DNA from 2 places in the Spirosoma liriopis genome. Region 2 is predicted to be linked to the other one. Evidence: riboswitches for the same ligand, from Rfam matches in the RefSeq annotation. Region 2 holds a riboswitch; the other holds the start of a gene.

Region 1 (16,137 bases), on a different contig from region 2:
GCGACTGCTCACCCCATGCCGAACTCGGTGGTTCTGCTCAACGTTCATGCTAACCGCATCGACGCCGAGCTACAAATTCCACTCGTGGAGCTGCAATCGGCTTGGGGGCACGCCGTAAACGACTCGTCGGCAGGGCTGGTAGCACGGTTGGGTCCTCAACTTAGGGAATACCTCAAGACGCATATCCGTCCACAAAGTCCCGACGGGCGTTTCTGGAACGTAACGGTTGGCAAATTGACCGTCCACGAAAGTCAGAATCCAATCAACGGCGTTTATCGCGAACTCACGGCTCAGGTACAGATGCTTCCCCCGGTACGACAATCTGGTCAGGGCGAAGACGTACGACAGTTTACCTTTTACTACGACGTAGTATTGCACCAGGTAATGACCCATAAAATTCTGGTGTCGATACGTCAAGACTGGGTACGCGGGCAACTAGCCGAATCCGAACCGGTTCAGGTAGGAGAAATTAGCCTGGATATTGTTAATAATCGCATTTTACCGCTGTCGGTTAACCTGGCATCGGGTAGCTTCTGGACGGGTTTTACCGCGATGGTTAACCTGGGAATACAGCATATTGCCGACGGAACAGACCATTTGCTGTTTTTGCTTGTGTTGTTACTACCCGCTATGTTGCAGGTAACGGGCGGTCCAGGACAACGATTTGCCTGGGGCCGATTTGGCGGGGTTCGTTATAGCCTGAAGCAACTGTTGCTCATTGTTACGGCCTTTACGATAGGCCATTCAATTACATTGCTGGCGGGATCGCTAGGCTGGGTACGGCTTCCCTCGCAGCCGGTTGAAATTTTGATAGCCGTATCGATTCTCGTGTCTGCCATCCATGCCGTTCGCCCTATTTTTCCAGGTCGCGAAGCCTGGATATCGGCTGGCTTCGGGCTAATTCACGGGCTTGCCTTTGCCAGTTCGCTGGCCAATCTGCAACTTGATGCGGGCCCCATGGCACTAAGTATTCTGGGTTTCAACCTGGGTATTGAGTTGATGCAGCTATTTATTATTTTGCTGACCATACCCTGGTTGATGCTGTTGAGCCGCACACAAGCCTACGGACTTGTTCGGTTGACAGGTGCCTTGCTGGCAGCCATAGCGGCTATTGCGTGGGTGGTTGAACGGATCACGGGTCAACCGAATTCATTGACACAGGGAATCGAGTTAGTATCTCCCTACGCGCCCTATGGATTGGGCGTGTTGGCAATACTAGCATTACTACTCACCTGGCGTACGAATCGGGTGCGTCAACTTCAAGAATTCTAGGTTTTAATGGTCACGTTCACAAAAAGGATTGATCATAACTCCAAGTGGTTGAGGAAATCAACCTGAACCGCTTGACTACATGGTAGGCTACAAGCGAGTATATCGTTTTGACCTGCTATGTGATAAAGTACTTCACTACATATATATATTATCTGGCTTACTGAGCATCACTATCGAAAAGCCGCCATGCCCTTGTTTGACACATGTCTACTCCGGTTAATCTTCCTTAAATTGTCAGCAAATGCATTATGAATCCCTCGAGGAGTGCTTAATGACGAGAGTGAACCCTTTATAAAAAGTAGTATACTGTAATGGTTTTTACCAAGACTATACCCGAACTTGAAAAGGCACGCAAAGTTTTTCAGCTGCCATCAAAAAAATCAAGACTCCTCGCTGCCTTAACGCCGGATGGTGCTGTCAGCACCGCTCGATGTATGGTCATTATCTAAAAAAAAGAACCGACTAGCGATTCACATTATATAAATCTTATATATTTGCCCCGCTGAACAGCGAAGCTTTAGGGGTGCCCGGACGGGCTGAGAGATCACCCTTTGAACCTGAACAGGATAATACCTGCGGAGGGAAAAGCGCGAATAAAACCGGGTTAGACTCGTTTCATTAGTCTGTCAATTGGCATCTGTGTTTGTGTAACACGGCACTTGTCCCTAAAGCAAGCCGCATCAGTGGTTGCTTCTGACACACTTCGGTTTTCGCACTCATTTCTCCGCTTGCTTTCTGATTCCGGTTGCCCCTGGCGTTGCGTTTAGCCTCAAACGTACGACTATGACTGTATCCGTTAACAATCAGTCCGTTACTACTTCGCCTACTGCTTCACTTGGAAGCTTACTGACGCAGTTGGAGCTAACTCAAAAGAAAGGCATTGCCGTAGCGGTGAACAACGCTATTGTTCCCCGTACTCTTTGGAATCAGTATCCGCTATCTGGCAACGAAACCATTACTATTTTACAAGCAACCCAGGGAGGATGAGCACGAACCCCAACCGCCCGACGCTGCCCTCGCAGCCGTCCATTACGCGCCAGCCATTGACCGGCTCCCGCAAAATTTACGTGCCCGGCCAGATGAACGACATCCGGGTAGCCATGCGCGAAATCAGTCTGTCCGACACCGTGTCGTATGTCGGCACCGGTAAAATCCGCCAGCCCAACACACCGGTTACGGTCTACGATACGAGTGGTCCCTACACCGACCCCGATGTAGCCATTGATCTGAAACAGGGGCTGCCCCGGCTGCGGGAATCCTGGATTACGGATCGGGGTGATGTCGAGCAACTGACGGCTTTTTCGTCGGAGTTTTGCAATCTAAGGCTGGCTAACGAATCGCTGAACGCCCTGCGGTTTGCCCACATCCGGCACCCTTACCGAGCCAGCGCGGGCCAGAACGTGACGCAGTTGCACTATGCGCGAAAAGGCATCATCACGCCTGAGATGGAGTACATTGCCATTCGGGAAAACCAACGGATTGACTTAATTACCGAGCAGTTACCCGGCTCGCAGGCAGCGTTGCTGCACCAACATTCGGGCCAGAGTTTCGGGGCCAACACACCGAAGGGGCATATCACACCGGAGTTTGTGCGGCAGGAAGTAGCCGCCGGGCGGGCCATCATCCCAGCCAACATCAATCACCCCGAAAGCGAACCCATGATTATTGGTCGCAATTTTCTGGTCAAGATCAACACCAATATTGGTAATTCGGTGGTATCGTCGAGTATCGAAGAAGAAGTTGAAAAAGCCGTGTGGAGCTGCCGTTGGGGGGGCGATACGCTGATGGATCTTTCTACCGGCAAGAATATTCACGAAACCCGCGAGTGGATTATCCGCAACTGCCCGGTGCCGGTTGGAACCGTGCCGATCTACCAGGCGCTGGAGAAAGTAAACGGAAAAGCCGAAGCCTTGACCTGGGAGCTGTTCCGAGACACGCTCATCGAACAGGCGGAGCAGGGTGTTGATTACTTTACCATCCACGCGGGGGTGCTGCTGCGCTACATTCCCCTAACGGCCCGACGCGTAACGGGGATTGTCTCGCGCGGTGGCAGTATCATGGCCAAGTGGTGTCTGGCGCACCATCAGGAGAATTTTCTCTATACCCATTTCGAGGAGATATGCGCCATCATGAAAGCCTACGATGTGTCGTTTTCGCTGGGCGATGGATTGCGTCCGGGTTCTATTGCCGATGCCAACGATGCCGCTCAGTTCGCGGAGCTTGAAACGCTGGGCGAACTAACCAAAATCGCCTGGAAGCATGATGTGCAGGTGATGATCGAAGGGCCGGGCCACGTTCCGATGCATCTGATTAAGGAGAACATGGACAAGCAGTTGCGGGAATGCGACGAAGCACCGTTCTATACGCTCGGCCCGCTGACTACCGACATTGCTCCCGGCTACGACCACATCACATCGGGCATTGGCGCGGCCATGATCGGCTGGTTTGGTACGGCTATGCTTTGCTACGTAACGCCCAAAGAACACCTGGGCTTACCGAACAAAAAAGACGTGAAAGATGGAGTGATTACCTACAAGATTGCCGCCCATGCCGCGGATTTGGCCAAAGGGCATCCTGGCGCGCAGTACCGAGATAATGCACTGAGCAAAGCCCGCTTCGAATTTCGGTGGGAAGACCAGTTCAACCTCTCCCTCGACCCTGACACCGCCCGTGAATACCACGACGAAACGCTTCCCGCCGACGGGGCCAAGACTGCCCATTTCTGCTCCATGTGCGGACCTAATTTCTGTTCGATGAAAATTACGCAGGACGTCCGCGACTACGCCGAGCAAAACGGCCTAACAGATGAAAACGTACTGACCCAGGCCATGCAGACCAAAGCGAAAGAATTTACCGAACAGGGTAATCAACTGTACGTATGACCATTAGCCCCTTACACTATATCGTTACCAACCCCGAGCAGGCTCAACTGGCTTGCCAGGGGGGTATCGACTGGATTCAGCTTCGGGTGAAAGACCAGTCGTATGCCGACTGGAAACACCTGGCTCAGGACACGCTGGCGGTCTGCCGTGCGTTCAACGCCCGACTGATCATTAACGACAATCCGAACCTGGCGGGTGAAACCGGCGCGGACGGTGTGCATCTGGGACAAGACGATATGCCCGTTGCCGAAGCCCGGAAGCTGCTGGGCGATGGGTTTATCCTTGGCGGTACGGCCAATACACTAGAACACGTTCGGCAACACGAGCGGCACGGTGCCAACTACGTGGGACTGGGTCCGTTTCGATTCACGCGTACTAAAGAGAAACTAAGTCCAATTCTGGGACTGAACGGTTATCAGACCATCCTGTCGGCACTACGGGGGGAAGGAATCACGACGCCCATTATTGCCATTGGCGGTATCACGCTGGCCGACGTTCCAGCCCTGCGCGAAACGGGATTGTACGGAATCGCGGTGTCTTCAGCTATCAGTAGTTCAGCCGATCCTGTTGGTCAGGCCCGCTTGTTCTATCAATCTTTTGTATCCAAAACATCTAAACCTCTTGTCGATGAACGCTTCTGAAACCCAACCGCTGGTGCTGGCGGACCGGACATTTACGTCCCGGCTGTTTACCGGAACCGGCAAATTTAGCTCGTCGGAGCAGATGGAGGCTACCTTATTAGCGTCAGGAACCCAGCTCGTTACCGTTGCGCTCAAACGCATCGACGCGCACGACCACCAGGACGATCTGCTAACGCATCTGGCACACCCGTCAATTCAGCTATTGCCCAATACATCCGGAGTTCGGACGGCTCGTGAAGCCGTCTTTGCAGCACAGATGGCCCGTGAAGCGCTAGAGACGAATTGGCTGAAACTAGAAATTCATCCCGACCCGAAGTACCTGCTGCCCGACCCCGTCGAAACGCTGAAAGCTGCCGAAGAACTCGTTAAACTCGGTTTCATAATTCTTCCTTATGTCCACGCCGATCCTGTACTTTGTAAACGACTGGAAGATGTGGGCGTGGCTGCGGTTATGCCCCTGGGTGCACCCATCGGTTCCAACAAAGGGTTGCGCACGCTGGATTTTCTGGAAATCATCATTGAGCAGAGCCGGGTACCGGTGATTGTTGATGCGGGACTGGGTGCTCCATCGCACGCAGCCGCAGCGATGGAGCTGGGGGCGGATGCCGTTCTGGTCAATACGGCGCTGGCGGTATCGGGTAATCCGGTTCGGATGGCCACGGCCTTCCGGCTCGCCGTTGAAGCCGGGCGACTGGCGTACGAAGCCCGACTCGCGCAACCTGTTTCTCATGCACAGGCGAGTAGTCCACTAACCGCTTTCCTGGACGAATGAAAAACGAAAATAATTGGTTCGATCGGCACGACTGGAATACCGTTCTGCGCGACGTTTACGCGACCACGCCCCAACAGGTTGAACAGGCACTGGCGCGGTCCCGGCGTACACTCGACGATTTCAAGGCGCTGATTTCTCCGGCGGCTCAGGCGTACCTGGAACCGATGGCGCAGCTTAGTCATCAATTGACCCAGCAACGTTTCGGCCGGACTGTCCAGCTTTACGCTCCCCTGTACCTCTCGAACGAGTGTCAGAATATTTGTACCTACTGCGCTTTCAGTCTGGACAACAAAATCCGGCGCCGGACGCTAACCGACGACGAAATCCGGCGGGAAGCTGAGGCTGTACAGCAGTTGGGCTACGAACATATCCTGCTGGTGACGGGGGAAGCCAACCAAACCGTCGGCGTACCGTATTTGAAAAACGCCATTCGGCTGCTACGGGAGTATTTTGCTCAGGTGTCGATGGAAGTACAGCCACTCGACCAGCCAGAGTACGAGGAACTAATCAGCGAAGGTTTGAACACGGTACTGGTTTACCAGGAAACGTACCACCAGGCTACGTACCGGAATCACCATCCGAAGGGTAAGAAATCAAATTTTTTATATCGGCTTGAAACGCCGGATCGACTGGGCCGGGCGGGTATTCATCGCATCGGACTAGGGGCTTTGTTAGGGCTGGAAGACTGGCGTACGGATAGCTTTTTTACGGCGGCTCATCTGCAACACCTGGAACGGACTTATTGGCAAACTCGCTACAGCGTCTCCTTCCCCCGTCTGCGCCCCATCGACCTGCTTGAAAACGATACGATAACAGCCAAAAGCTTCGATCGGTGCATGAGCGACCGCGATTTGGTTCAGCTCATATGTGCCTATCGTCTGTTCAACGAAGAAGTTGAGTTATCGCTTTCCACCCGCGAAACGCCCCGCTTCCGCGATCACGTACTGAAATTGGGAATTACCAGCTTAAGCGCCGGATCAAAAACCAATCCGGGGGGCTACGTGGTAGAACCGCAATCGCTCGAACAGTTCGCCATTTCCGACGAACGCAGTCCCGCTGAGATGGCCGAGGTGATCCGACGGCAGGGCTACGAGCCGGTTTGGAAAGACTGGGACAAAACACTGGTACAGCTATGACTGAAGCCGAACTGAATCGGTACGACCGACACATTCGACTGCCCCAGGTTGGTCTGACGGGTCAGCAGCAACTCAAGCGTTCGCGGGTAGCCTTAGTGGGGGCCGGTGGGCTGGGATGCCCGGTGGCCCAGTACCTGACGGCTGCTGGCGTTGGTACGTTGGGCATTATCGATGGCGACAGCGTGGCCGAAAGTAACCTGCAACGGCAGATTCTCTTTTCGCCGGAACATGTCGGGCAGAACAAAGCCGAGGTAGCTGCTCAGTTACTGAATCGCCAGAATCCGCACGTTCAGGTTGTAGCACACCCTTTTTTTCTGGATAAGACTAATATCCTCAAAACATTAGGTGCGTATGATTTGGTGATCGACGGTTCCGACAATTTTGCGACCCGCTATCTGGTCAACGACGCCTGCGTGCTGCTGAACAAACCGCTGGTGTTCGGCTCGATCTACCAATTTGAAGGACAGGTTAGCGTTTTCAACTATGGGGATGGTCCCACTTACCGCTGCCTGTACCCGGACCCGAGTGAACTGGAAGCCTGCGGAGAAGTGGGGGTTCTGGGGGTATTACCCGGCATTACCGGCTGCCTGATGACGGCTGAAGCCATCAAACTCATCACGAGTATCGGTGACGTGCTAAGCGGAACCTTACTGACATTCAACGCCCTGACGTGCTCGTTCAGTACGTTCTCCTTGACCGCCGACCCCGCCAACAAAATTATTCAGTCGCTACCCGATCTGCAACCTGTCTGTAGCCCGGTCGAAGCGGTCGATTTCGTTCCTGAACTGGACGCGGCTGCCTTCCTCGACTGGATGGCCTCTCCCGATGCTCCGCTGCTGATCGATGTTCGCGAGGCTGACGAATATAGGCAGGATAACCTGGACGGTACCCTGATTCCTTTGGGAACTTTACATCAGCACCCGGAACGCGTTCCGGCAGATCGTCCGGTTGTAATCCATTGTCAGTCGGGTGGACGAAGTCGTCAGGCGGTACAGTTTCTAAGAAAACATGGTTACGCTAATGTGCTGAATCTGGCGGGTGGACTGAACGCTGTTCGGCGGCTAGGTGTAGATTGACGCCCTGATTTGTTGGAGAGCAGCCACGGGGTTAGGGCTTTGCCAAAGCGCTCCCATCAGAGCCGCCCCATCGAAACCCGCTTGATGGACCAGCCGTACGTTATTGGCGCTAATGCCACCTAAGCCAATCAGGCGAGGTAAAGCCCGATGTCCGTGCTGTTCGCGGATGAGCTTAATCTGCTGGGCCAGCCTTCCTAGCTGAACCGTAGGACCGTAGCCGGGCTTGCTAATGCTTGGGAATATCGGACTGTAAAAAACCAGTTCAACCTGACCGGCTAGAGTTGGCCAGTCGTTCAGTTGATGAATACTGGTCGAAAACGGTTTTTCGGAAAGGGGTTCTTCGTTGCCAAACAAACGCAAACGGTCGGCTTCTTTCAGGTGCCAGCGGAACGGAGCGCGAACTTCACCAGGGTTTGGAGCGGCTAGCAACGTACGTGACCGAGCGTTCGTGCTGCTTTTCAGTGAGGTTTCAGCCGCAGCCGAGCGATCATAAAAATAGTCGAGTCCACCAGATAGCAAAGCCAATAGCGTGCTTTCGGATGGACGTTGTCGGTTTTCGTCGGCGATTCCAATAAGCTGAAAAGTAGTCATTGCTTAAATATAACCGATGTGTTTTATTTTTTAGTTTTATCGACTATGGTTTTAGTTGGGGACCTTAATAAACCTTCCACTGTACTCTAACAGTCACTTTATTAGTAAGTCCGTGTAGAATAAAAAGGGCGGAAACAAAGACAGCTGATTCGCTGCTACGATATAGATAACAGTTGGTCTATACCAATCTCATTTGCCTACAAACACTAGTCTTGTCCTAGCTTCGATGAGCCGTACAAGCAAAATAGCTGAGCCGTAGAAGAAACTAGCACGTTTTGTAAAGATTGATCTTTGTGGCATGAAAACTATCGCAAAAATTCAACTAGGTCAAAACGGACCACTCGTTTCCAAACTTGGTTTAGGCTGTATGCGGATGTCTTCGATCTGGGGCGGGGCTACTCCTGACCAAACCGAAAGCATTGCCACCATCCAGGAAGCCTTGGACAGAGGTATTAATTTTTTAAACACCGGCGACTTCTACGGGGCTGGTCATAACGAACTGCTGATCGGCAAAGCCATCAAAGGAAGACGCGATGATGCCTTCATCAGCGTAAAATTTGGGGCTATTTTTCACAACGGTCAATGGTTGGGGATGGATCTACGCCCCGTCGCGATCAAGAACTTTATCAACTATTCCCTGACCCGCTTGGGAATTGACACCATTGATCTCTACCAGCCTAGTCGAATGGATAACAGCGTACCGCTGGAAGACATTATTGGGACGGTTGCCGATTTGATCAAAGAAGGAAAAGTGCGTACCATTGGCGTTTCGGAAATTACGGCTGACCAACTTCGCCAAGCCAACCGCATTCATCCCATTAGTGCGCTGGAGATCGGCTATTCGCTGGCGGATCGTCAAATAGAAAATGATCTGCTGCCTGCCGCTAAGGAATTAGGCATTGCTGTCGTGGCCTTCGCTAATACGGCGGAAGGCTTGTTGACCGGTGAGTTGAATGCCCCGCTGCCCCAAGACGATTATCGAAATCATTTCTCTCGTTTTCAGGGAGACAATTTGATTCATAATCTGGAAAAAGTCGACATCTTAAAGCAACTAGCCAACAGCAAAGGCTGTACGCCAACCCAGCTGGCAATTGCCTGGGTAAAGGAACAAGGCGACCATATTATGCCGTTAGTAAGTATGAGCCGTCGGTCGCGCTTGCCCCAGAATATGGAAGCGATGGCTATTGAATTCACCCCAGAAGAGATGAATACGTTAAACGCTACATTTGCTGTCGGTGCCATACGTGGTGGCACTTACTTACAACGCTAAATGACCAGTCCAGCCGAAATCCTACCCGGTGTGATCTTTTATTCGTACCACTCTGCGGAGCGAAGGGAGAAAGTATGTGTATGGAACCATCACACCTTGATTTTACAGGTTTCAGGCGAGTTTATCCTAGAAACCTCCGGGCAAACCGTTTCGATGACCGGTGGAGACATGCTGCTGATCAGCAAAAACCAATTGGGCACGCTTACCAAAGTTCCGCCCCCCGGAGGTAACTATGAAACTATTGTCATATCGTTGCAGGAGGAGCTGCTGCGTAAGATTGCGTTAGAAGAAAAGCTCGAAGCAAACCAGAAGTATACTGGTTTGCTCAATACCTTAATCCCAACCAACGAATTCCTACAAGGCTATTTTCAGTCGATTGTTCCCTACGCTCGCAGCTCGGGAGCAAGCCTAACCGACGAGATGGGTATTCTGAAGTTGAAAGAGGGCGTCAAATTACTCTTGCTTGCTTTGCCCCAGCTTCGCGACTTACTGTTCAATTTTTCTGCTCCTTACAAAATTGATTTGGAGAAGTTTATGCTCAGTAACTTTCATTTCAATGTACCTATTGAAAAGTTCGCCCAGCTTACTGGCCGCAGCCTGGCCGCTTTCAAACGTGATTTCGGTAAAACCTTTGGTGTTCCGCCCCGTCACTGGCTACAGGACAGGCGGCTGAGCGAAGCCAAATACCTTATCGAAACTAAACAGCAAAAACCCTCAGCTATTTACCTCGAACTGGGGTTTGAAACGATTTCTCACTTCTCGTATGCCTTCAAGAAAAAGTTCGGCATGTCACCCACTGCGCTGAGTCATGCGCCAACAAATTTACTTTTACCATAGGCGCCGTCTGCCAAAATCTAGCTCATTCGCCCACAGCCTTGCTCCGCTATTACCATCAGTAGATACGAGAAAACAAACTATTCAGCCGTCGGCTTACCCCTTGGGGCACGGTTTGTAGCAATCCTTAAATGGATTGGTGTTGGTATAACAGCTTACGGAAATATAAACGATGGTCACTCGTATGGAGGTCTTGCCATGTCCATATATGGCGGTAGACTGTAAGCAATTTTAATTAACGAGAAAGGGCCAGAACAGACTGTTTTGGCCCTTTCTCGTTAACTGGTAATGAACGCGCATCAAAACACCTTCACTAACCCAATCTTTCTATACATTATAACTGATTTGTAAGCAATTGTTACACTTGGTTACGAAGTTTGGCTACGGGTCAAAAACTTGGTAGGTAGAGGTTTTCAGTTATGGGCTTTTAACGAAGGAAATTAGCTGGTTTCTATCCCCCAATCTGAAATTGAGCGCAATCCAGCTATGGCGTAAAATCCAGGTTGCTAACGCTGCAAATTTATGACTGCCCATCACCGTGCTATGCTGAATCGAAGTCGATTAATTGGTTTATTTATACTGGTTTCCCATGCTATTTTAGCCCAGCAGGAGCTATCCGTTTTACCATACTGGAATTACGAAGCAGCCGTACCGTCCAGCAGTTTGTACCGGCATTTATGCCAGCGAGCCTTTACCCAGCTTGCTCAGCGACAAGTTGCCATCGAAAAGATAAAATCGAAGTCCGACTGGCAAAAACGGCAAGCAGAAATTCGTAGAAAACTCGCAATTGCAATCGGTCCGTTTCCCGAAAAAACGCAGCTAAATCCAGTGATCACGGGCCGAATTCAACGGGCCGATTTTAGCGTAGAAAAGCTTTACTTCGAATCAAGACCTAATTATTTTGTTACAGCAGGCCTTTTTATCCCCAAGAATCGTACAGGTAAGCTTCCGGCTATCGTGTATTGCAGCGGTCACAACTTAAGCGGTTTTAGGGCTGAGCCATACCAGCGCGTGATTCTCAATTATGTCAAAAAAGGCTTTGTCGTACTGGCTTTCGACCCCATCGGTCAGGGTGAACGAAGACAGTACGGCGACGATTCAGTCGTTAAACAGTTACCCGTCAATGAGCATTCGTATCCCGGAGTTCAATCGTTTATCGCTGGACTTTCCCCGGCTAATTATTTCATCTGGGACGGAATCCGGGCGGTCGATTATCTGGTTAGCCGTCCAGAAGTAGACCCAAACCGCATTGGGATTACGGGTCGTTCGGGAGGAGGCACTCAATGCACATACATTGCCGCAATGGACGACCGGATCGTAGCTGCTGCGCCGGAATGTTACTTGACTACGTACGATAAGTTACTGCGCTCGGGAGGCCCCCAGGATGCTGAACAAAATTTGCTTTATGGGCTTGAACATGGGCTTGATCTGGCTGATTATTTGGAGGTCCGCGCACCTAAACCGACGTTAATTGTCAGCACCACACGGGATATATTCAGTATTCAGGGAGCCCGTGATCTGTTCCATGAAGCGCAGAGAGCCTATACCGCTTTCGGAAAAGGAACTGACTTAGCGATGGTGGAAGATGATGCAGAGCACATCTCAACGGTCAAAAATAGAGAAGCTTGCTACACCTTTTTTCAAAAATACCTGAACAATCCCGGCAGTTCCACGGATCTTAACGTTCCTCTTTTCAAAGAAGCGGACTTGTATGTCACTCCTAACGGACAGGCTTTAGCTTCATTACCGAGTGAATCCTTATTTTCGTTGACCCAAAAATACCTTTCAAGCCATAAAGCGCGTCAAGGTAAATCCATCTCTACGCTACAAAAAACAGTTGAAACGATAACGGGCTATGAAAAGCCAACTGGACAAGGAGAACTGATTTTTTCTGGACGGTTACAGCGAGATTCTTACTCGATTGAAAAATACCTTGTTAAAGGTACAGGCAATTACTTTTTGCCGGTACTGTGGATCAAGCCAAAGCGCAAACCGAGCAAAACCTTAATATTGCTGGACGACAGGGGCAAAGAAATTGCTGCCAAAAACGGTGAATGGGCAGATCAACTAGCGAAAGAAGGGTATGAACTAATTATTCCGGATCTAAGCGGGACAGGCGAACTAAGCCCAGGATTTATCAAAGGAGGTGATTCAGTAATCGACGGAGTCAAGATAAATTTATGGTTTACAGGCGTATTAACGCATAAAAGTCTTGTTGCGGTACGAGCGGAGGAAATCGAAATTCTAGTAAATCTTACAAGCGAACAAATTGGTCCCAACCAACCGCTTGTGGTAGTAGCCCAGGGAACGCTAGGCCCTGACTTACTTCATGCTGCGGTGTTTTGCAATAAAATTAATCAGATCGTATTGCTAAACGCTTTGAGTGCTTACCAGGCCATCATGGATGAAAAGAATTACAAAACTCAGTTTATACCTTCTGCCGTGGCTGGTGCTTTACCAGCGTACGATCTTCCCCTCTTAGTTGACTTTTTAGGTAATCGAAACGTGTTGATTATTAATCCGAGGAACGCTGTCAATGAAGAAATTACCTCACAAGCGGCAGGTGAGATCTATAACGCAGCGCTGAGAAAGGAAAAAACGACTTTAAGTCTTCAGCAATCTATTAAACCGGAAAGCTATTCACAAGCAATAATCAGTTGGCTACAAAACCAGTAATTCAGCATCCTTTTACGATACCGAGATCAGCGTTTTACTTCCTCGACAATTAAATTCGTATTGCGCTTAGCTAGCCTATAAATACGTAAATAACAGTCGTTCCAACGCTTTTGAGTCGAACGTGGTCTAAGTAGAAAAACAATTCTATGAAGACGATCCAATGGCTTTCGATTGCCTTGATTGGGCTACTAGGCTGTTCAAAATCTACGCCAGATCCTGTTGCTGGTGAGGATACCAAAGCGACTTTGAATGGACAAGGCTGGAGTGGTATTTCGACAGCCTGGAAAAATCCGAGTGACTCGTGTGGCACAAACACCATCAATCTGACGATTCAAAACAAGTTAGCTTACCACAAAGCCCGCTTGCGAGCGCCTGCTATCTGTGCCGGCTATTGCGGGGATCAATCCCTCAGTTTCACCAGAATCCCCCTAGCGGTTGGCGTCTACGCCCTTTCAACGCACCAGCCTTGTTCGGCGAGTCCGAATCAAGTAGGGGTTAGCTTTACGACCTTGATCGGGGGTGACGTAATTCGAGATCAATATCAACCAGACTTAACCAGGACGGCCACAATCAAGGTTACGAAGTATGACCCACAAAGTGGTGAAATGGAAGGTACTTTCGAGGTTACGTTGCTGCGAGATACTCGCAGGCAGCTTACGTCTGATGCAGCAGAAACCGTTCATTTTCAAAATGGTTCGTTTAAAACAAAGTTGCCTTGACTGGTTTTCTACGCTTTTGCTAGGATCTATATTCGTTGATTGAGCTGCGATGGTTGGTACTTTGAAGCAGGATCACTGGGCAAATTGTAAAATCTGGATTTTTATAAGACGTTTACGTTTAGCACTAATTATAGTACGTTAGCCCACGATTAGAAAAGCTGCCGCCAGTTATCCGCTTTTTGTTCCATTGGTCCTTTTACAAAACTCAAGTCTGAAGGATTGACTAGTTTTAACTATCCATCAATCAACGTCACAATGCCTATTTTCTCCTTCTCACCCTGCCTAGTGGACCAACAGAGCTTAGATCAGCTATCCGATGAGCAGGTATTTGCTAAGCAAGCGAAAATCCAGCAGGTGGGTTACTGGCTGCTATTGCTACTCGTCTTGTTCGTTGGCATGGCTTTTATCGTCAACTCCTATTTGGTAGCCGCTAGCAGTTGGGCCCTAATCCCAGCTTTGGCTGATTATCGTAAGAAGTACAAGGCTATCAATGGGCAGCTTCAAAAACGGAACCTAGCCTGATCGTAGTCTTGTTTAATATCAGGTAGCAGGAGTAGTGTTGATTTTTTATACTGATAATTAATTGTTGAATTATCAGCGTGTTTGCTCAGCGTTACCAGATTTACATTATTAGAAAATCCCAAGTAAGATTCAATGAACCTTACTTGGGATTCAGAATTCACGGCAGATCAGAAGTTTCCTGATTGGTCGATTATTCTTTATTCAACAGAAATCACAAGTCCTTTACTACTTTCGCTGGTACGCCAGCAACAACCGTATTCGGGGGAACATCCCGACTGACCAGCGCTCCAGCCGCTACAACCGCATTCTCGCCAATGGTGACTCCCGGCAGGATGGTTGCCCCCGCTCCAATCCAGGCGTTTCGTTTAACCACAATTGGTTTGGTGAGCAGCGTTTTGCGTTCGTCAGGATTTAACGGATGGTTTTCGGTGGTCAGATTAACCCGTGGCCCGATCTTCACATCGTCTTCAATGGTTATACCGCCAATGTCCAGACATGAACACGCGTGATTGATAAACACGCGCTTACCTAACCGGATGAATCGGCCAAAATTGGTGTAAAACGGGGGAAAGATCGCTGTGGACTCATCTATTACCGTCCCGATGATTTCTCCCAACCGCGAACGTAACTGATTGACATCGGTTGCCGTAGCGTTCATCTCAACGCACAAGCGGATGGTGCCGGAGACCACTGCCTGAAACTGGGCTATCTCCGGATCGTCCGGGCGTAATGGCTCACCCGCTTCTAGCCTGTCAAAAATACCGTTACCGCTATGGTCGATGCTCATCTTTCAAAGTGCCTTTTTAGTTTTTAACTCATCCGAAGCAGCTTATCGGGTGTGATCGGCAGGTCACGGACGCGTTTTCCCGTGGCATTAAAGACAGCATTCGCTACCGCCGGGGCAAAACCGATTAACGCAATTTCACCCATTCCTTTTGCCCCCATTGGGTTGATATGCGGATCTGGTTTATCGATCATTATCGTTTCAATCGCCGGTACATCCGCGTGAACGGCTACGTGATAATCACCCAGGTTGTTATTGACAAATCGGCCAAACCGGTGATCAATGACGGCCTCTTCGGTCAACGCCATCCCGATTCCGCCTGTAACCCCGCCAATCATCTGGCTAGCGGCTGTTTTAGGGCTAACAATCCGCCCTGAATCAGCCACGCTAACCGCGTTGGCTACGCGAACCACACCCGTCAGCGGATTGACGCGTACCTTGACAAAATGCACCGAAAACGAGTATATGGAGTACTTTTGTAAGTCTGGCCCACCTTTCGAATCGCCCTTTTTGTCAATTACAGTCAGGTTATTGCTTTTCATCAGGTCGGTAACAGCCACTTTTTTGCCCGGTTCTTTTTCGATAGATAGTATACCGTCGGACAATGTTAGCTCATCGGCTTTTCGTCCGGCAAATGGCCCACCGTCTTTAATTGCCAGCTTGACCAGTTCGTTTTTGATCAATGTGCAGACATCAAAAACGGCTGATCCTACCGCCGAGACAATAGCGGAACCGCCCTGAGTAGGTGCTTTGGGCAATGAGGTATCACCGTACTCGACCTTGATCCGATCAAGCGGCACGCCCAGAACATTATGCGCAATCACCGTTAGCGCAGTACCAGTACCGGGACCAATGTCTGTTACAGCGCTCTGCACCCTTAGCGATCCGTCCGCATTTAACAGCACTCGGGCCGAAGCTTCCCACCGAAAGGCGTTGAATGTACCCGTACTCATGCCGTAGCC
Region 2 (16,137 bases):
GGCTAAAATCTGGCCCGCCGTTTGCACTGGGGTTGAGTGGATGGTCAGGGCAGAATGGGAGACAATATTTTCCTCGTGGTAACGCGTATCGATAGCCGGTTTGAATATCTGAACCTTAAGCTTAGCAATACGAGCGCGTGTAAGCCGCCGAATCAGTTCTTCGGTTTTACCGGAAAACATTGATCCACAGATAACCTCAATCCAGCCAGTGCGGAGATGGGGAGGTTCGCGTCGTCGGGTCGGTTCGATAAACATGATGTACCAGTGGTTGTAAAAGCAATTAACCGTTTCGGGTCGAACAAGTCAACCGTTTGCTCGTTGGCTTACTTTAGACCATGAACCATTTTTTAAATTCTTTACGGGCCAAAGCGGTTTGTGTCCGAAAACTTTATATTTACAAAACAAAGGCTTTTCCTGATGTCGAACAAGTTTAACGCCAACGCACTTACTGAATATAGCAAGTCCTACGCCCGTCGGACAGCCAATGATTTTTACCAGAATCACTCGACCATCAATGGACAGCAAATTCTGTCGCTGACGCCCGTTAGCCAAATTAATCTTCTCGTCATCAGCAGCTTATCAGACAAATGGCAGGCCGACGCGGAAAAGTTTCGTAGTCCGTATTTCGATTTTACCAATGCCGACGTGCAGGAAGCGTTGCAGGCCTTCATGAACACGGTGTCTCAGCATATTTGCGTTCGTCGCGAACACCTTGAACCTTTACTTGCCGATGCGATCCGTCGGACAATTACGCTGATCTTTGACCCACGTGCGTACTTCGACGATCTGCTACGTGGGCAACCTGAATTCACGCTTACCGCTACAGCGCTCAAGCAGATCATTCGCTACACAAAGATCAATCAGTTTATTGCAACGCATATTTCGCAGCGAATGAGCGGCAAGCCATTTATTTACGTCAATCAGGCCCTGACTTACCTGGACGAAGCACTGACTCAGCGCGGTCATGAGCTAGAGCATTACGACAAATTTGTTGCGCTGTTCTCCGAGAAAGTGCCGATGAATATTCAGGCCCTGTTGCGCAGCCACGTACCTGACAGTATTCCGTCAGCACCGGGACGGTCGTTTTTCGACACCGCAACCGAATCGGGGTCGGGGGTTCCGCCTGCTCCACTGGTCCCTATCGAAAACGCAGCGTCCATCGTTCGCGCCGACGAAAACACGGTTCCTCCGGCTGTTGCACCGGTACCCGATCCAACTCCCAAACCGATGTCAATTGATGACACAACCTCGGGTGGACCTATGTTTCTCGATGGTGATTCAGGTCCGGAACCCGTTGCGCCAATCAGCCAGCCTTCGCAGTTGCAAACGGGCGCAATTTCACAGCCAACGACGACCCATACCGATCAACCCATAGCTTCCGCTTCTTCGGAGACGACGCCTACCTTGAACGACACGTTGCGGGAAACAGCGCAACCTGAAGCGACGACTGTCGCCGAAACGTTTCATCGCGCTCCCATCGAAAGTATTGCGCGCAGTATTTCGCTTAACCAGAAGTTCCGCTTTATCAATCAGCTTTTCAACGGCAACACAGGCGCTTACAATCAGGCTATTGCCGAGATTGATACGCTGGATAGTTACGGACAAGCACTTGACTTGATTTCTTACCGGTATGCTTCTCAATACCTCTGGGATATGAGCAGTGATGAAGTAAGCGAACTGGTCGAGATTCTGAAACGACGGTTTTCGTAATGATGCGTTAACAGCGTAAAAGAGTACGCACCGATAAATAGATCGATTTTACACAACAGTTACTTACGAATAACCGAACCGTCAAAGCCCGATAATCGACTCTACTGATTAACCGGTGATTAAGACGAACTTACATATTGTTTACCTGCTTCTGGCAAGCTGGGGAATTACTTGTGTCTCAGTCTATGCTCAATCGAATCCCTATAATCGAAACCCGGATCGGTCAACCGACGCAGTTGGCCGGTACATCCAGGATTTATTTCCGGTGCAGACGGAAGGCATCGATTACCAATCCGTGTACGACGCCTTAACGCAGCTTTACGCGAATCCACTTGACCTTAACACGGCTACGCGGGAAGAACTCGAAGCGACGTATTTGCTTACGGAACGCCAGCTAACGAGCCTGGCAAACTACCGACTTGACGTTGGTGATTTATTGTCTGTCTACGAACTACAGGCCGTTCCTGATTTTGACTTGCCGACCATCCGTCGACTAATTCCTTTTGTGACCGTTGCCGGTACGTCCGGACTGTTTGGCAATTTGCCGACACCAACGGACAACTACCTGATTGTCCGTTACGAACAAGTAATGGAACAGCAGAAAGGCTACCAGGAAGCTATAGCCGACAAGAATGGCAAACTACCTACTCGTTATCTTGGCAATTCGCAGCAGTGGTACGCTCGCTACCGGTACAGCAGGCCACGAGCATTTAGTGTGGGATTGACACTAGAGAAAGACCCCGGAGAAGCCATGCGCTGGCAACCCTCGGCCCGTCAGTATGGCACTGATTACGTCTCTTTTCACGCACAGCTACAAAATCGTGGTCGCTGGCGCAACATCATACTGGGCGATTATCAACTCCAGGTTGGGCAGGGGCTGGTCCTGTCAGCCGGGTTTGTTCTGGGAAAAAGCGCAGAAACCGTTCAAACGGTTCGGCGGCCAACGTTGGGAGCCCGGCCTTACACGTCGCTTACCGAGTACGGTTATTTCCGGGGTGCTACGGCTACTTATGCCATTCGGCCCACCCTTGACCTGACACTCATGGCCGCCCGTAACCGACGCGATGCCAACACCACAACGGATAACCAGGAAGTTATTGCGACCTCCTTGCAAACTTCGGGTCTGCACCGTACTCCATCTGAACTGGACGATCAGGGCAGTCTGCTTGAAACAAACATTGGCGCTCACCTATTGTACCATGACCGGCGGCAAAGCCAGTTAGGATTAACGTTTCTACGTACCGATTTCGACAATTTTTTCCGCCGACGTAATCTGCCTTATAATCAGTACGAATTTACGGGCAAGCATAATCTTGTTCTCGGATTACACGGCGGTTATATCTGGCGCAACTGGAATTTCTTCGGTGAAGTAGCCCGCAGCAGTGGTTCAGCAACTAATTCAGGCGGTACGGGTGTCGTAATCGGTACGTTGACGAGCTTCACTAAAAAAATTGACCTTGCTATTCTGATTCGCCATTACGACCAGAATTTTCATAGTTTCTATAGCAATGGATTCAGTGAAGGCAGTAGGACGATCAACGAATCAGGTGCTTACGTAGGTGCAAAATACACGGTGTATCGCAAGTTGACCGTAAGTGCTTTTGTGGATTATTTCCGGTTTCCCTGGTTAAAGTTTTTAGTGGAAAAGCCGTCCAGTGGCTTCGATTATTTGCTACAAACACGCTATACGCCGAACCGGCAGACCGCTTTTTACGCGATCTACCACGAAGAGCATAAACAGAAGAACCTACCCGACAGCAATCCCAAGGTAATTGTCGGAACCACACGGCGAAGTTTGGCTTTTAACGCGGAGTATAAACTCACTCCTGGCCTGTCATTGCGGTCGCGGGTGCAGTGGGGAAGCTTTGCTTATTCGGCACAATCGTCCTCGAATGGGTTTGCGCTGGTTCAGGATGCTACGTTGGAGTTGCGAAAGCTAAGTTTAAGTGGCCGAATCGCGCTCTTTGGAACCGACGATTACGACAGTCGGCAGTACGTTTACGAGCGTGATGTCCTGTACGCTTTCTCGTTTCCCGCTTATTACAATCGCGGCTTTCGGCACTATCTACTGGCGCAGTATAATCTGAACCGACATGTGACGATTTGGCTGCGCTGGTCACGGACGGATTTAATTAATCAGCAAACGGTCGGCTCCGACCTTGACCAGATCAATGCCCCGCATAAATCCGAAGTCAAGATTCAGACACGGTGGCGGTTCTGACAATCACTCGCTTAGTTATCTACATCCTTAATCACCGGACGGTCATCAGTCCGGCGTTTTTCGTACGGAACACGAAAAGCACTCAGATCAGGCGTGTGTTGGCGCTTACGTTTCAATTCATGTTGGTAGATTGTCTGACCGAGCTGATAAAGGAACGGATGACCGATACGATCGTATTCGTATTTATCGTCGTTCAGGATGCCATCGCTATTTACGTAAAGCGTAGCCGTCAGCATGTACTCAACGTTGTGCCGAAAGTCGGCCACGTACGATACATCCGTCATAAAGCCATACGCCCAGCCCACTTTGTTGAACACCCGAACGCCTTCTGGCATTTGGCGGTGCAGACTGTCCATAAAAAAGAACTTTACATAACTGTCGTAGTACTGCTTACTATCGTATTTTGGGTAATTGGTTTCGCCCGGATACTGAGAAAGGTATTGGTATAGAAACTGATAATCGTCGGGTGTTAGGTTAAATCGCTTTTGCGCCGGAACCGAAGCCGGAAACAGCACCGATTGCAACAGCTGTTGAAGGGCAGGAAGCGGTAGCTTGTTTCGTTCCGTAAAATCAAACGGCTGGTGTACCAAACTATCTCCGGCGTAGTAACCCTTTCCTAACGTCGTCACCCGGCTGAAATCGAACGGATCGGTATTGTAAGCGGCAGGTTGCGCGTAGATCGTTGTCCCGTCATTTTGAATAAATCGAACCGGGTTGGTGTGCCGGTTCTCGTCGGGCGTCATGCGCACAAATCGGTGTGTGATGCGCGTATCCAGATACCCTTTCGCGTGCAGTGATCGATTGATTTCGCGCTGGCCAACAAACTCGTACATCCGGCTGTAGGCATCGTTATCGCTAACCAGAAATGCTTTTTTGATAAAATGCGCAATGGAAGGATAATCCGTTTCGGAAGTTTCGTCGTGCCATTCCTTTGTCTGCTTGCTGTAGGCGCTGTCAATTTGCATAGCCGTAAACTTAGTCACCTTCGGATTTTTGAGGTTATTCAGTTTTTCCAGCGAAAGAAGCGCCAAGGGCAATTTTACCGTAGACGCCGGATTGAAGTAACTCGTGCTGTCAACGTTGAAATAATAATTCGTAAACGACGGCTTGTTCCGCTTGTCGCGGTCGATCCGGGTATAAATTAGTTGCAATCGGTAGGAGTCTGAATGTCTGATGACTTCCTGAAAGACCGGGTTCTGGTTGGTAGCAAACAATTTGGTTAGAAAAGCATCAGTCCGGGGCTGCCCGTAACTGACGGTCGCTAAAGCGCATAGTATACCGATAAGCTTTTTCGGAACGGATAAGGACATAGGCATGAAATGACACAAAAACGAAAGTATCTGATTTCGCATCTGCCCGGTTCGCTTAGAGAACTTGCTGCGTAAACAGCCGAGCCAGCGTTTCGCCAGCATCCGTACACAAGCCCGGATGGACAGGCGAGGTCTGCACCACCGTACTGCGCATAGCCGTTAGCCAGCGAAAGCGAGACGCTATCGCCAATTGGCCAATGGCTCCCCCCTCTTTGCGTCCGGCACAGATTCGCTCAAAAGCGCGTAGACGATCGTAAAGTTCCTCAATATCCAGCTCAGCGGAAAAAGCCCGAAGTCGATTTTCGTTTAATTCGAATACCGTTTTCAGAAAGCCTTGTGCTGGACAATACACAATAACGCCAACATTCAGAAACTCTTCTCGCTCAACGCGTGGCATAACCCGAATAACGGCGTACTCAAACAAGTGCATTTCTAGCCTCCTTTGCTGCTTTGACAAATAATTCTGATGTGGCAACCCGGTTCGCTAAAAATTGGGCGTATACCTGCCGCTGTTCATCTGCCGATTCGGGCATGGATTCATTGGTGAGCCATTCGTTAGGAATCAACGCAACGATTGACTCAATACGCTCAGTGGTAAGAATCTGCCGGAATTGTGCATCAACCGCATCGAGTTCGGTCGCCTGTGGTAACAACACATGATCTTTGACCTGCGCGAATGGTCGGCGGCTTTGCTCTTCCCAGTTTTGCCAGGAATGGTGAAAATAAAGTGATGCGCCATGATCGATCAGCCACAGTTCTTTGTGCCAGATAAGCATGTTCGTGTTACGCACAGTCCGATCAACGTTTGTAATCAAACAGTCGAGCCAAACAATTTGCGAAGCCAGTAGCGGATCGACGGTCGTTACCAGCGGATCGAATGTGATGGAGCCCGACAGGTAATGAAGCGCCAGATTAAGCCCCTCACTGGCTCGAAGCAAATCCTGAATTTCTTCGTCGGGCTCGGTTCGGCCAAAGGCTTCATCCAGATTGGCAAAGACAAGTTCAGGTATCCGTAACCCAAGCAATTGCGCGATTTCACCACCGATCAGTTCGGCAATAAGCGCCTTCGTGCCTTGCCCGGCCCCGCGAAATTTCAGTACGTACAGGAAATCATCATCGGCCTCAACCAGGGCTGGCAATGACCCGCCTTCGCGCAACGGTTTGCCGTACCGTATTACATTAACTGTCCGAAGCTCAGGTTTGGTAGCACTCACAATGATTCGTTCAAATTGAGTCGAAACCCACTCAAGGGCCGAAACTGGGAAATTTCGGGAAATTTAAGCCTTTTTGACAAACCAGACTGCATAGCCTGTCCGGTTGTTGGATAGGCTCAACAACTATTTTCAATCTTTCTTCTCCAATGGCTTTTAATTGACAAATACTCAGTTTAGATTTATTCTAAACAATCTACGATACCCAGAAGGATCATACTACTCATGAACACAAGAGCGCCACGGCCTATTATCCTCGAATCAGCCCAAGTTGTCCACGTCCGCGACATCACTCCGCATATGCGACGGGTTGTGGTAGCCAGCGACGGCCTGATTGGCCTGTCTGGCCTGATGCCCGGCATCCACCTTAAAATCTTACTCCCCCAACCGGGTCAGGAAAAGCCTCTACTGCCAACGTTCGATGCGAATGGGCAGCCTTTACCAGTACCCGACGAAAGCCGCCCGACAGTTCGGACATATACCGTACGGTCTTTCGAGCCGCAGACAGGTGAGTTAGCGATTGACTTCGCTCTTCACGGCGATGAAGGTCCTGCTTCGGCCTGGGCCACGCACGTTCAGATCGGTAATTATCTGGGTGTAGCCTTGCGACCCAACATTGCTTATCGGGAAGCCGACTGGTATTTACTGGCTGGGGACCAAACCGCCTTACCAGCTATCGGAGCTATTCTGGAGCAATTGCCCGCTACCGCTAAAGGAGTAGCCTTTGTCGAAATTCCCGATGAAACCGAGGAACAACCACTAGAGTATGATGCGGATATTCAATTGCACTGGTTGCACCGAAACGGTATTGAAGCGGGTAAAAGCTCCCTGTTGCAGGAAGCTATTTTCGAAACTGTCATCCCCGATGCGCAAAAACAAACCCGCTTTGTCTGGGTAGCTACGGAAGTTATGGCGACCAAGGAAATTCGGGATTATCTGCGCATGAAACACCGGTTGGCGAACCACGAGCTACATGCAGCGGCTTACTGGAAACTGGGCATGACCGAAGATGCCTACCATGAACTGCGCCACCGGGAGGCCCAACAATAGGACAAAAACGGCAAATCGAGGCAGGTAGCTAAGATTGTTTCCGCGTTTCACCGCGAATGCTACGGGAATGGCTATTTTTAGCCATCCCATTGTTTGCCACTGATGAAATTTCTCGTTCACTGCTTCTTTACTTCTTTATCCTGCCTGACCGTATTTTTCGTTTCCTGTAGTCGACCACGAACCGGCTCATCAGTTCAACTGGAAGCGCAACTCAACTCACTTTTTGCCAGTGCTCCTGATTTTAGCGGTGTCGTGCTTATTGCTGACAAAGGAAAAGCCGTTTATCAGAAAGCGTTCGGCTACAAGAGTTTTGACACAAAGGAGCCAATCACCCTTTCGTCAATTTTTGAGCTAGCCTCTGTCTCGAAGCAGTTCACGGCTATGACGATTATGATGCTCAACGAACAAGGCAAGCTGCACTATGACGACCTGATCGAAAAATATATTCCGGGATTGCCGTACCCGGGCATCACAATCCGTCATCTGCTGAACCACACATCGGGGTTACCCGATTATCAGGCGGTGATGGACGAGCATTGGGATAAGAGCAAAGTGGCGAACAATGGCGATAACATCGCTTACCTGATTCAATACCACCCACCCCGGCTGTTTGAACCGGGCGAAAAATATACCTACAGCAACACCGGTTATATGCTGCTGGCAAGCATTGCTGAAAAAGCGTCAGGGCAGGATTTCGTTGAATTTTGCCGGGAGCGGATTTTTAAGCCGGTCAATATGACGCAAACGGATATTCGCACTGGTGAGGACAAACGCAAACTAGCGAACATGGCGTGGGGACATATGTACGTTCCAGAAAAAAAGCGATACGTCCGGGCCGACTCATTCCCGCAGTTCGATTACTCGATTTGGCTAGGAAACCGCAAAGGGCCGGGTCGTGTCAGCTCTACGGCTGGCGACCTTTTGAAATGGGACCGGGCCTTGTACGCTAATCGTCTGGTTAGTCAGCAGACACTAACCGATGCCTTCACCCCGGCTAAATTGAACGATGGGACCTTGTCACCGTATGGCTTTGGCTGGAATCTCAGACAGAGCGATAAACTGGGTAAGATTGTATGGCACGATGGCGACAATCCCGGCTATAAAACGCAGATTGTCCGGTACATCAACGCCGATAAAACAGTGATCATCCTTTGTAACAACGCCCACGAAAAGTTGCCAAGTATGCTAAAAACGATAGAGTCTTTGATCGAAGAGTAGCTTAGTTGTGGTGTCGGGTTGGGCCTGAATTCGAGTGGTGTCGGTTTCTCAAAACCGACAAGAGGTATTGCTGCCAAGTGTCGGTTTTAAGAAACCGACACCACTCACCCGACACCACAACGATCACTCAAACGAGCCATCGATTTTGGGTATACGCATCGTTCCAGAAATACCACTCCAACCGACTCGACACCCGAAAAGCCTCCTGCATGTTCGCCCGCTCGGTTGGGCTTGCTAGCTCGGCAAACTGATCGGTTAGCCGGAGCATCTGTGTCACCGACTGATCAAACGCATCACCAGCGTAGGTGTCTATCCAGGCGCGGTACGGATTTTCCCGAATGGCCTGCTGGTAAATGTACTTGCCTACCTGCCGATAAATCCAGAAGCAAGGCAGTACAGCGGCTGCTCCTACGGCAATGGATTGCAAGGATGTCGTTGCCAGCAAATAATTGGTGTAAGCAAAACAAGCCGGCATCTTGGTTGTCTCCGGCTCAATGGCGTACAGCGAAAAATACGTTTCGTGCAACGCGCGCTCCACCAGGATTGCATTCTGGGCGAACTGCGTGAACTGAAGCATATCGTCTGGGTTTGCGGAGCGAGCGGCCAGTTGGCTCAACGCCCGACTGAAATCAGCCAGATAAAGCGCATCCTGCTGAATGTAATACTGAAATGTGGGCGATGGTAGACTACCTGCCATTAACTCTTCCACAAAACCGTGGCTCAGAATGACTTCGTACACAGGAGCAATCTCCTGCCAAAGTTGGTCCGTAAACGTCATAGCTTTATTGCCAAATGCTGTAAAAATGATGAACTGGCCCATGTCCGTGCCCCAGTCGATAGCCGGCCCCAGCCTGAAGCGCCTGCGTAAGATAAGCCTTAGCTGCACCTACAGCTTCAACCATCGACAGCCCCTTAGCCAGACCGGCAGCAATAGCCGACGAAAGCGTACAACCCGTTCCGTGTGAATTGTTGGTGGGTATGCGCTCCGTTTGGAACTGGTGTTGTTCGCTCCCGGAAATATACAGCAGATCCGTGCTCTCAACCGTATCCAAGTGACCGCCTTTTACCAGAATAGCACCGGGACAAAGTTTCGCCAGATCGACAGCCGCCGGGTACATATCAGACTCGGTTTCAACCGGTCGGCCTAACAGCACACTTGTTTCGGGTAAGTTGGGTGTAATAATCGAAGCAATGGGTAGCAAATAGCTTCGTAAGGCGTCAATGGCTTCGTCCTGCAAGAGTTTATCCCCACTTTTTGCCACCATCACAGGATCAAGCACAATATTGGTTACCTCAAATTCGGTTAGGGTTTCGGCTACCTGCCTGATCACTTCCGGCGTATGCAACATGCCTATTTTGACTGCATCAGTACCAATGTCGCTCAGGACAGCCTTCAACTGCTCAGCGATGAAGGCAGCTGGTACGGCTAAAATATCCGTCACGGCCTGGGTATTTTGAGCTGTCAGCGCCGTCAGCACCGACATGCCGTAGCAGCCAAGCGCCGAAAACGTTTTCAGATCAGCCTGGATACCGGCTCCCCCTCCACTATCGGAACCGGCAATGGTCAATGTACGTGTGTAAGTTTTCATACGCTTTCGTCAATGAGTTGGATAAGCGCGCAGGTAGCTTCGTAAGGAGACGGATGGCCACAGATAGCCGAGACAACCGCGGCACCTGTTACGCCCGTTTGCATTACCTGCTGAATAGTGGATGCGTTGATACCACCGATGGCAAATGTCGGCAGGTTTGTCTGGGCACAGATTGCCCCCAGACCGTCCAGGCCAAGTAAACTGGACGTGTCCTGTTTTGTACCCGTTGGAAACACAGTTGCGACGCCCAGGTAATCGACATCGGCATCCGTTATCGTCTGTAACTCGGCTAAATTATTGACGGATAAACCTATCACCTTTCCCCGTCCAATCAGCGAACGAACCATTATGGACGGCATATCGTCCTGACCGACGTGGACACCGTCAGCATCAACGGCCAAAGCCACATCAACCCGATCATTGATGATCAGTTTAGCGCCGTAGTGCTGTGTAATGCGTTTAACCTCCGCTGCCACAACCACAAACTCTCGCGTTGACAGTTCCTTTTCCCGCAATTGCACCCACTTCACACCCGCCCGACACGCTTCTTCCACTACGAAGGGTACCGTGTGGCCTGCCGCCCGCGCAATCAGGCTGTCGGTGACCAGATACAGCGGGCTCACAGTATGGTTAATTTAAGCCGTTCGACAATATCCGATTCTGTTAACCCATACAGCGCATCCAAGAAGTTAAGCTGTAAACTACCTGGTGCCAGATTTTTCAGCGCAGCTAATTCGCCTGCTATTCCCATGACAGCCATCGCCTGGGTAGCGGCCTGAAAATAATCCGTGTCGACAGCCGCAAATGCACCAGCCAGCGCCGTAGCGGTACAGCCCATACCCGTTACTTTGGTCATGAGTGGGTGACCATTATCAATTGTTGCGGTCTGTTCGCCGTGGATAATATAATCTGTTTCTCCACTGATGACCACAACGGAACCCCACACCGAACTCAACCGCCGACCAGCGTCTACGGCGGCATCGGACCCGTACAAGCTGTCAACTCCCTTTGTCTGCGCGTTCAAGCCAGCCAGTGCCATAATTTCGGAAGCATTACCACGAATGATGTCGGGCGCAGCCAACGCTAACAATTCGGCGCTGACGGTATTGCGGTAAGTCGTAGCGCCAACACCGACGGGATCGAAAATGATAGGTTTGCCCAACTCCTTTGCCCGGCGCATGGCGAGTTTCATACCCGCAACGAAGGTGGCATCCAGCGTACCGATGTTAACGACCAGCGCACTCGCGATAGCCACGAAATCGTCTACTTCTTCCGGTGCGTGAACCATCGCGGGCGAAGCACCCAGCGCTAACAGGGCATTCGCCGTGTTGTTCATGACCACGAAGTTGGTAATGCTGTGGACAAGTGGAGCCTGATCGCGAATTCGCGTTATGTCGGCCCAGATCGATTGTGATGACAAATACATGTTGCTGTTGAAAGAGTTAGTAAACAGCAACTTTAGAGGAGAGGTAGCGACGTATGCGCCTTAACTTTTCCCTACGGCAGTACAAGCTGCATCAGGTAGTGAGGGTATTCTCTCAGTCTGGTCCACGCAGGCCAGACACCCCTAAAGTTGTCGGGCAAAGGTAGGCGATAACATTGGTAAAAGAAAAACGGCAGCCGGTACAGATCGATCCGTACCGGCTGCCGCTCTCAGCAGGTCTACCTTTGCCGTTACTTTTTCTCCGGCATCAGCACCAGACGAATGTAGTTTGACCCAAAATAGGTGTTGGCAGACTCTTTCGTGCTTTCAACGGTTACCTTGTTCAAGTGCTCTTTTTCGTGCAACACTTCATCGGGAGCATCCCCATTGTAGTACTGATTCTGTAAATAACCGAGCCAGAACTGATTGTCTTTCAACTGCACTTCGGTTTCGCGCTGGGTTTCGGCCTTGAACTTGGCAATGTCGGTGGGTAACGCCCCTTTCTGTTTCAGGTCGTTGATCAACTCCTGCGTTTTGGCAACCAGTTTTTCGACATTGTCGGGGGCGCAACCAAAACCAATCCGGAAGGTATAGCGCGGAACGGGGTATTTGCTGTAGGCCGCATTGGCGCTTACACCGTAGACGCCACTCTCTTCTTCGCGAAGCTTCTCGATCAGTTTGATTTCAAGCACTTCGGCGAGTGCATCGAGTTGCGTTGTCGTTTCGGGCGACCAGGTAAGATCACCACTGTAAACCAGTTGAACGCTTGCTTTTGGATCAAGCCCTTTATACACCGTTTTGCTGATCTGGCCAGAAGGAATCCGAATGCCAAGGTCTTTAAACTTCTCAGCCTTACCGGTTGATGGTAAACCGCCGAGGTATTTTTCAACTAACGGCTTAAGCTGGTCCTCCTTGAAATTACCGACGAAATAAAACGTGAAATCACCGGCATTCGCAAAGCGCTCCTGATAGACTTTCAATGCTCTGTCCAGATCAATTTTGTCCAAATCCTCTGGCTTGAGGGGCTGACGACGGGGATTGTTACCACCCAATGTCACCTGCACCGTATCCTGAAACACCCGCGCGGGTGTTGGGGTATTGATCTGATTTTGTAAGGCACTCCGCTGATTAGACAGGAAACCTTTTACTACGTCCGGATCTTTACGAGGCTGTGTGAAGTAACTATACAACAGTTGCAGCGCCGTTTCCAGATCTTTCGGAGCTGCGCTTCCGTTGACGCCCTCGCTCAACTCACCTACGTAGGGATACACGCTAACCTGCTTACCGGACAGAAATTTACCCAACTGAACCTGGTTGTAAGCCCCCGTTCCGCCCATGGCTGCCAACGTGGACGAGAAACGCGCCGACGTAAAATCGTTCATGTCGTAGAGCGAGGTTCCACCAAAGCTACTGGCAGAGAAAAGAATCTGATCGTTTTTAAAATTCGTCGGCTTCAAGACCACCCGAACGCCATTTTTAAGCGTCCATTCGGTCACATCAATATCCTTGATCTGCTTTTCGCTCACAACGGGCGAACCGGTTGGCTGCGTAGTCAGCAAGGGACTATCGATGGTTTTATCATCATAAGCGGTCAGTCCTTTTCCGGCGTTGTCAACGTAGCTGAGGATTTGCTCAACCGTTGGTAGTTTAGCCTTATCTTTTTCGGGAGCCATGACAATAACCGCCCGATTGTCATTGTGGATAAACTGATCGACCAACGCATTGACTTCCTGCAACTTGATACCATCCTGCTCTTTTTTGAGGAAGTTGTAGTAAAACTCAATGCTGGTGTACGGTTCTTTGTCTGTGAAATTCTGAACGTACTCATTGACGTAATTGACCGAACGAGTTTTGTCACGCTCGCTGTATGCCTGCTCAACGTTCGTCATGAATTCCTGCTTGGCCCGTGCTAACTCAGTAGCCGTAAAACCAAACTGCTTGACCCGCGCATTCTCGTCAAGCACTGCCCGAATAGCGCGCTCCACATTCCCTTCTTTGGCCACCGCAATAGACGTAAACGCGTCCAAGTTCCCCAGAAAATCACTGTAATTGCTGTAACCACCCAGGAACGGAGGATCAGCCTGTTGCGTCAATTCCTGAATCCGGTTACCCAACATCGTGTTGAACAGACCGCGTTTGATGCTTTCCCGCAGATCGTTCAGCGTTTTTTCCTTGATCTCGGGACGCTTATAAATGACCTGAATCACCGTGTTAGGCTGTTCGGGGTCCGTCACGATAGCAACTTTCGTGTCTTTGTGCGCCGGTATATCGTATTCGGTACGCGGCTTGGGATTCTTGACAACCGGAATACGTCCGAATTTTTCGCGGATGATTCCCTCGACTTCCTTTACATCAAAATCCCCAACGGCAATGACAGCCATCAGATCGGGCCGGTACCAATCCTGGTAAAACTGGCGAAGGGTTTCGGTTTTGAAGGTCGTCAATACCTGTTCGGTCCCGATGGGCAGACGCTTCGAGTACTGCGAGTTATTGAGCAGAATTGGAAAGTACTCGTCGCGCATGCGCTGTCCGGCCCCGCGTCCAAGCCGCCGTTCTTCCAGAATAACCCCACGCTCTTTATCTACCTCTGTCGGATCAATGGTTGCGTTGTGCGCCCAATCTTCCAGAATCTGAAACGCTTTCCGGAATACGTTGGCCGAATCGGTCGGAACGGGCAACTGATACACGGTTTCGTCAAAGCCCGTATACGCGTTCAGATCAGCGCCGAAACGTACTCCCGACGATTGCAGAAAGTTAACCAGCTCATTCTTCGGAAAATTCTTTGTGCCGTTAAACTCCATGTGCTCCATGAAGTGCGCCAGGCCCTGTTGATTGTCATTCTCCAGTACCGACCCCGCCCGGATGACCAGACGCAGTTCGGCCCGGTTTTTCGGCTCGGCGTTTTTACGAATGTAGTAGGTCAAGCCGTTGGGCAACTTACCGACTTTTACGGCCGGGTCGGTCGGGATGGGGCTATTTAGTGAAATTGCCGTTTTAGGAGCCGGCGATTTTGGTTTAGGCGCGGACTGCGCTAAAGCTATTGTAACACCGAGCAACATACCCAGTGTAAGCGGAAAACGTACCATTCGGTCGTTTGATATAAGGTTATAGTTCTGTAACTAAAGTATATGGTAATAACGACAAAGGTAGACGAAACGTTTATCGCTTCCACACTAACAAAACGGCAACGATAACGGAGGCTATCACCGAGAACCAGCAAATGGCAATTACCCATTTCATCGGGATTTCCCACATGGGTGGATGGGTCAGTGCTACGCCATCCTCTACATCAACAGTACCGTAGGAATTGCGTTCGTAGAAATCGTCCCAGTCCGTATAATCTGCAAAGCAGGCTAAGGCATTCAGTAAATCAGGAGAGGGCACTTCGGATGTTTGCCAAAACACTTGTAGTTCCAAAGCGTCGATGCGCTGGTGCGTGTACGTGTGGATACGATCACTCAACTGCACGAAATCACGGGGTCGCCAGTGCGATGACGGCTCCCAATTGAGAATGCGTTCGATCTGATACTTGAGGTCGGTAGTGTGCTGAGTCACACCTTAATAATAACATTTTTTCGGTACATCCACCACAAAATTCCAAACCAGATAAGCACGAAAGTCAACGCTCCGGCCAGCGATGCATTGGTTGGGTCCGAAAAAAGTGGTGCAATGAATGACCGATATAAGTACTCTTTCAGGCCAGTCTTTGTACCATCCGGCTGATCAACATGAATGAGGTTCATGATGCGGGGAATCAGACCCGACAGAAAGAAGACGGTAATAGCATTAATGCCGAACGCTACGAAAGGAAGCACACCGCGCCGGTAATTCTTCACGTCGATCACCCAATAACAAATCGCCAGTCCGAGCATGGCAAGACCACCCGCCAGCAAGACAAACGAACTGGACCAAAGCGCTTTGTTAATCGGGAAAAAGCTGTTCCAGATGAGCCCGGCTAACGTTGTCAGACAGCCAACCGTGAAAAGCCAGGCTATTTTCTCAGCTGGAGATCGGTCGGCCCGTAGCCACGTTCCCGTTAGTACGCCAAGCAATCCGGTACCAATAGCGGGAAGTGTACTGAGCAACCCCTCAGGGTCCCAGACTTTAGCGGGTTTATAAACGTGCGCGGGTGTAATCAATGTCCGGTCGAACCAGGCTGCCAGATTCGTTTCCGGTTCGAGGTTAGGGTAGCCCACACCGGGAACGGGTACCAACGTCATTAGTAGCCAATAGCCGATCAGCAGCACCGCTAATAGCGTAACTTGCTGACGAGAGGTTGTTTTCAGGAAGATCAGGGAACAGGCTAGATAGACCAGCGCAATCCGTTGTAATACCCCCGGTATACGAACGGTCGTAATATCGAATTTAGGAAAGAAATTCAGGAACAAGCCTAGCAGGAAAAGCG

The links. Region 2 has a riboswitch for thiamine pyrophosphate ahead of thiM (hydroxyethylthiazole kinase). Riboswitches for the same ligand answer to the same signal wherever they lie in the genome.
Region 1: linked by a shared signal. The riboswitch ahead of thiS (sulfur carrier protein ThiS) and the one ahead of thiM (hydroxyethylthiazole kinase) in region 2 are both predicted to bind thiamine pyrophosphate.

What each region holds. Positions count from the first base shown of each region.
Region 1 covers NZ_JALPRF010000006.1:36,982-53,118, reverse strand. The annotation lists gene M0L20_RS24550 (HupE/UreJ family protein) at 1-1,272, shown strand, start outside; TPP riboswitch at 1,782-1,873, shown strand; gene thiS (sulfur carrier protein ThiS) at 2,056-2,259, shown strand; gene thiC (phosphomethylpyrimidine synthase ThiC) at 2,256-4,154, shown strand; gene M0L20_RS24535 (thiamine phosphate synthase) at 4,151-4,795, shown strand; gene M0L20_RS24530 (thiazole synthase) at 4,782-5,567, shown strand; gene thiH (2-iminoacetate synthase ThiH) at 5,564-6,703, shown strand; gene moeB (HesA/MoeB/ThiF family protein) at 6,700-7,779, shown strand; gene M0L20_RS24515 (thiamine phosphate synthase) at 7,765-8,370, opposite strand; gene M0L20_RS24510 (aldo/keto reductase) at 8,669-9,640, shown strand; gene M0L20_RS24505 (helix-turn-helix domain-containing protein) at 9,641-10,477, shown strand; gene M0L20_RS24500 (alpha/beta hydrolase family protein) at 10,997-13,150, shown strand; gene M0L20_RS24495 (hypothetical protein) at 13,297-13,869, shown strand; gene M0L20_RS24490 (hypothetical protein) at 14,125-14,391, shown strand; gene M0L20_RS24485 (sugar O-acetyltransferase) at 14,603-15,178, opposite strand; gene M0L20_RS24480 (xanthine dehydrogenase family protein molybdopterin-binding subunit) at 15,202-16,137, opposite strand, start outside.
Region 2 covers NZ_JALPRF010000001.1:2,059,064-2,075,200, forward strand. The annotation lists gene M0L20_RS08620 (thymidine kinase) at 1-255, opposite strand, end outside; gene M0L20_RS08625 (DUF8457 domain-containing protein) at 418-1,710, shown strand; gene M0L20_RS08630 (ComEA family DNA-binding protein) at 1,976-3,931, shown strand; gene M0L20_RS08635 (serine hydrolase) at 3,943-5,241, opposite strand; gene M0L20_RS08640 (DUF3037 domain-containing protein) at 5,297-5,671, opposite strand; gene M0L20_RS08645 (HipA family kinase) at 5,658-6,455, opposite strand; gene M0L20_RS08650 (siderophore-interacting protein) at 6,678-7,502, shown strand; gene M0L20_RS08655 (serine hydrolase domain-containing protein) at 7,605-8,720, shown strand; gene tenA (thiaminase II) at 8,848-9,498, opposite strand; gene thiD (bifunctional hydroxymethylpyrimidine kinase/phosphomethylpyrimidine kinase) at 9,503-10,309, opposite strand; gene thiE (thiamine phosphate synthase) at 10,306-10,932, opposite strand; gene thiM (hydroxyethylthiazole kinase) at 10,929-11,735, opposite strand; TPP riboswitch at 11,787-11,888, opposite strand; gene M0L20_RS08680 (M16 family metallopeptidase) at 11,984-14,818, opposite strand; gene M0L20_RS08685 (hypothetical protein) at 14,892-15,287, opposite strand; gene M0L20_RS08690 (acyltransferase family protein) at 15,284-16,137, opposite strand, start outside.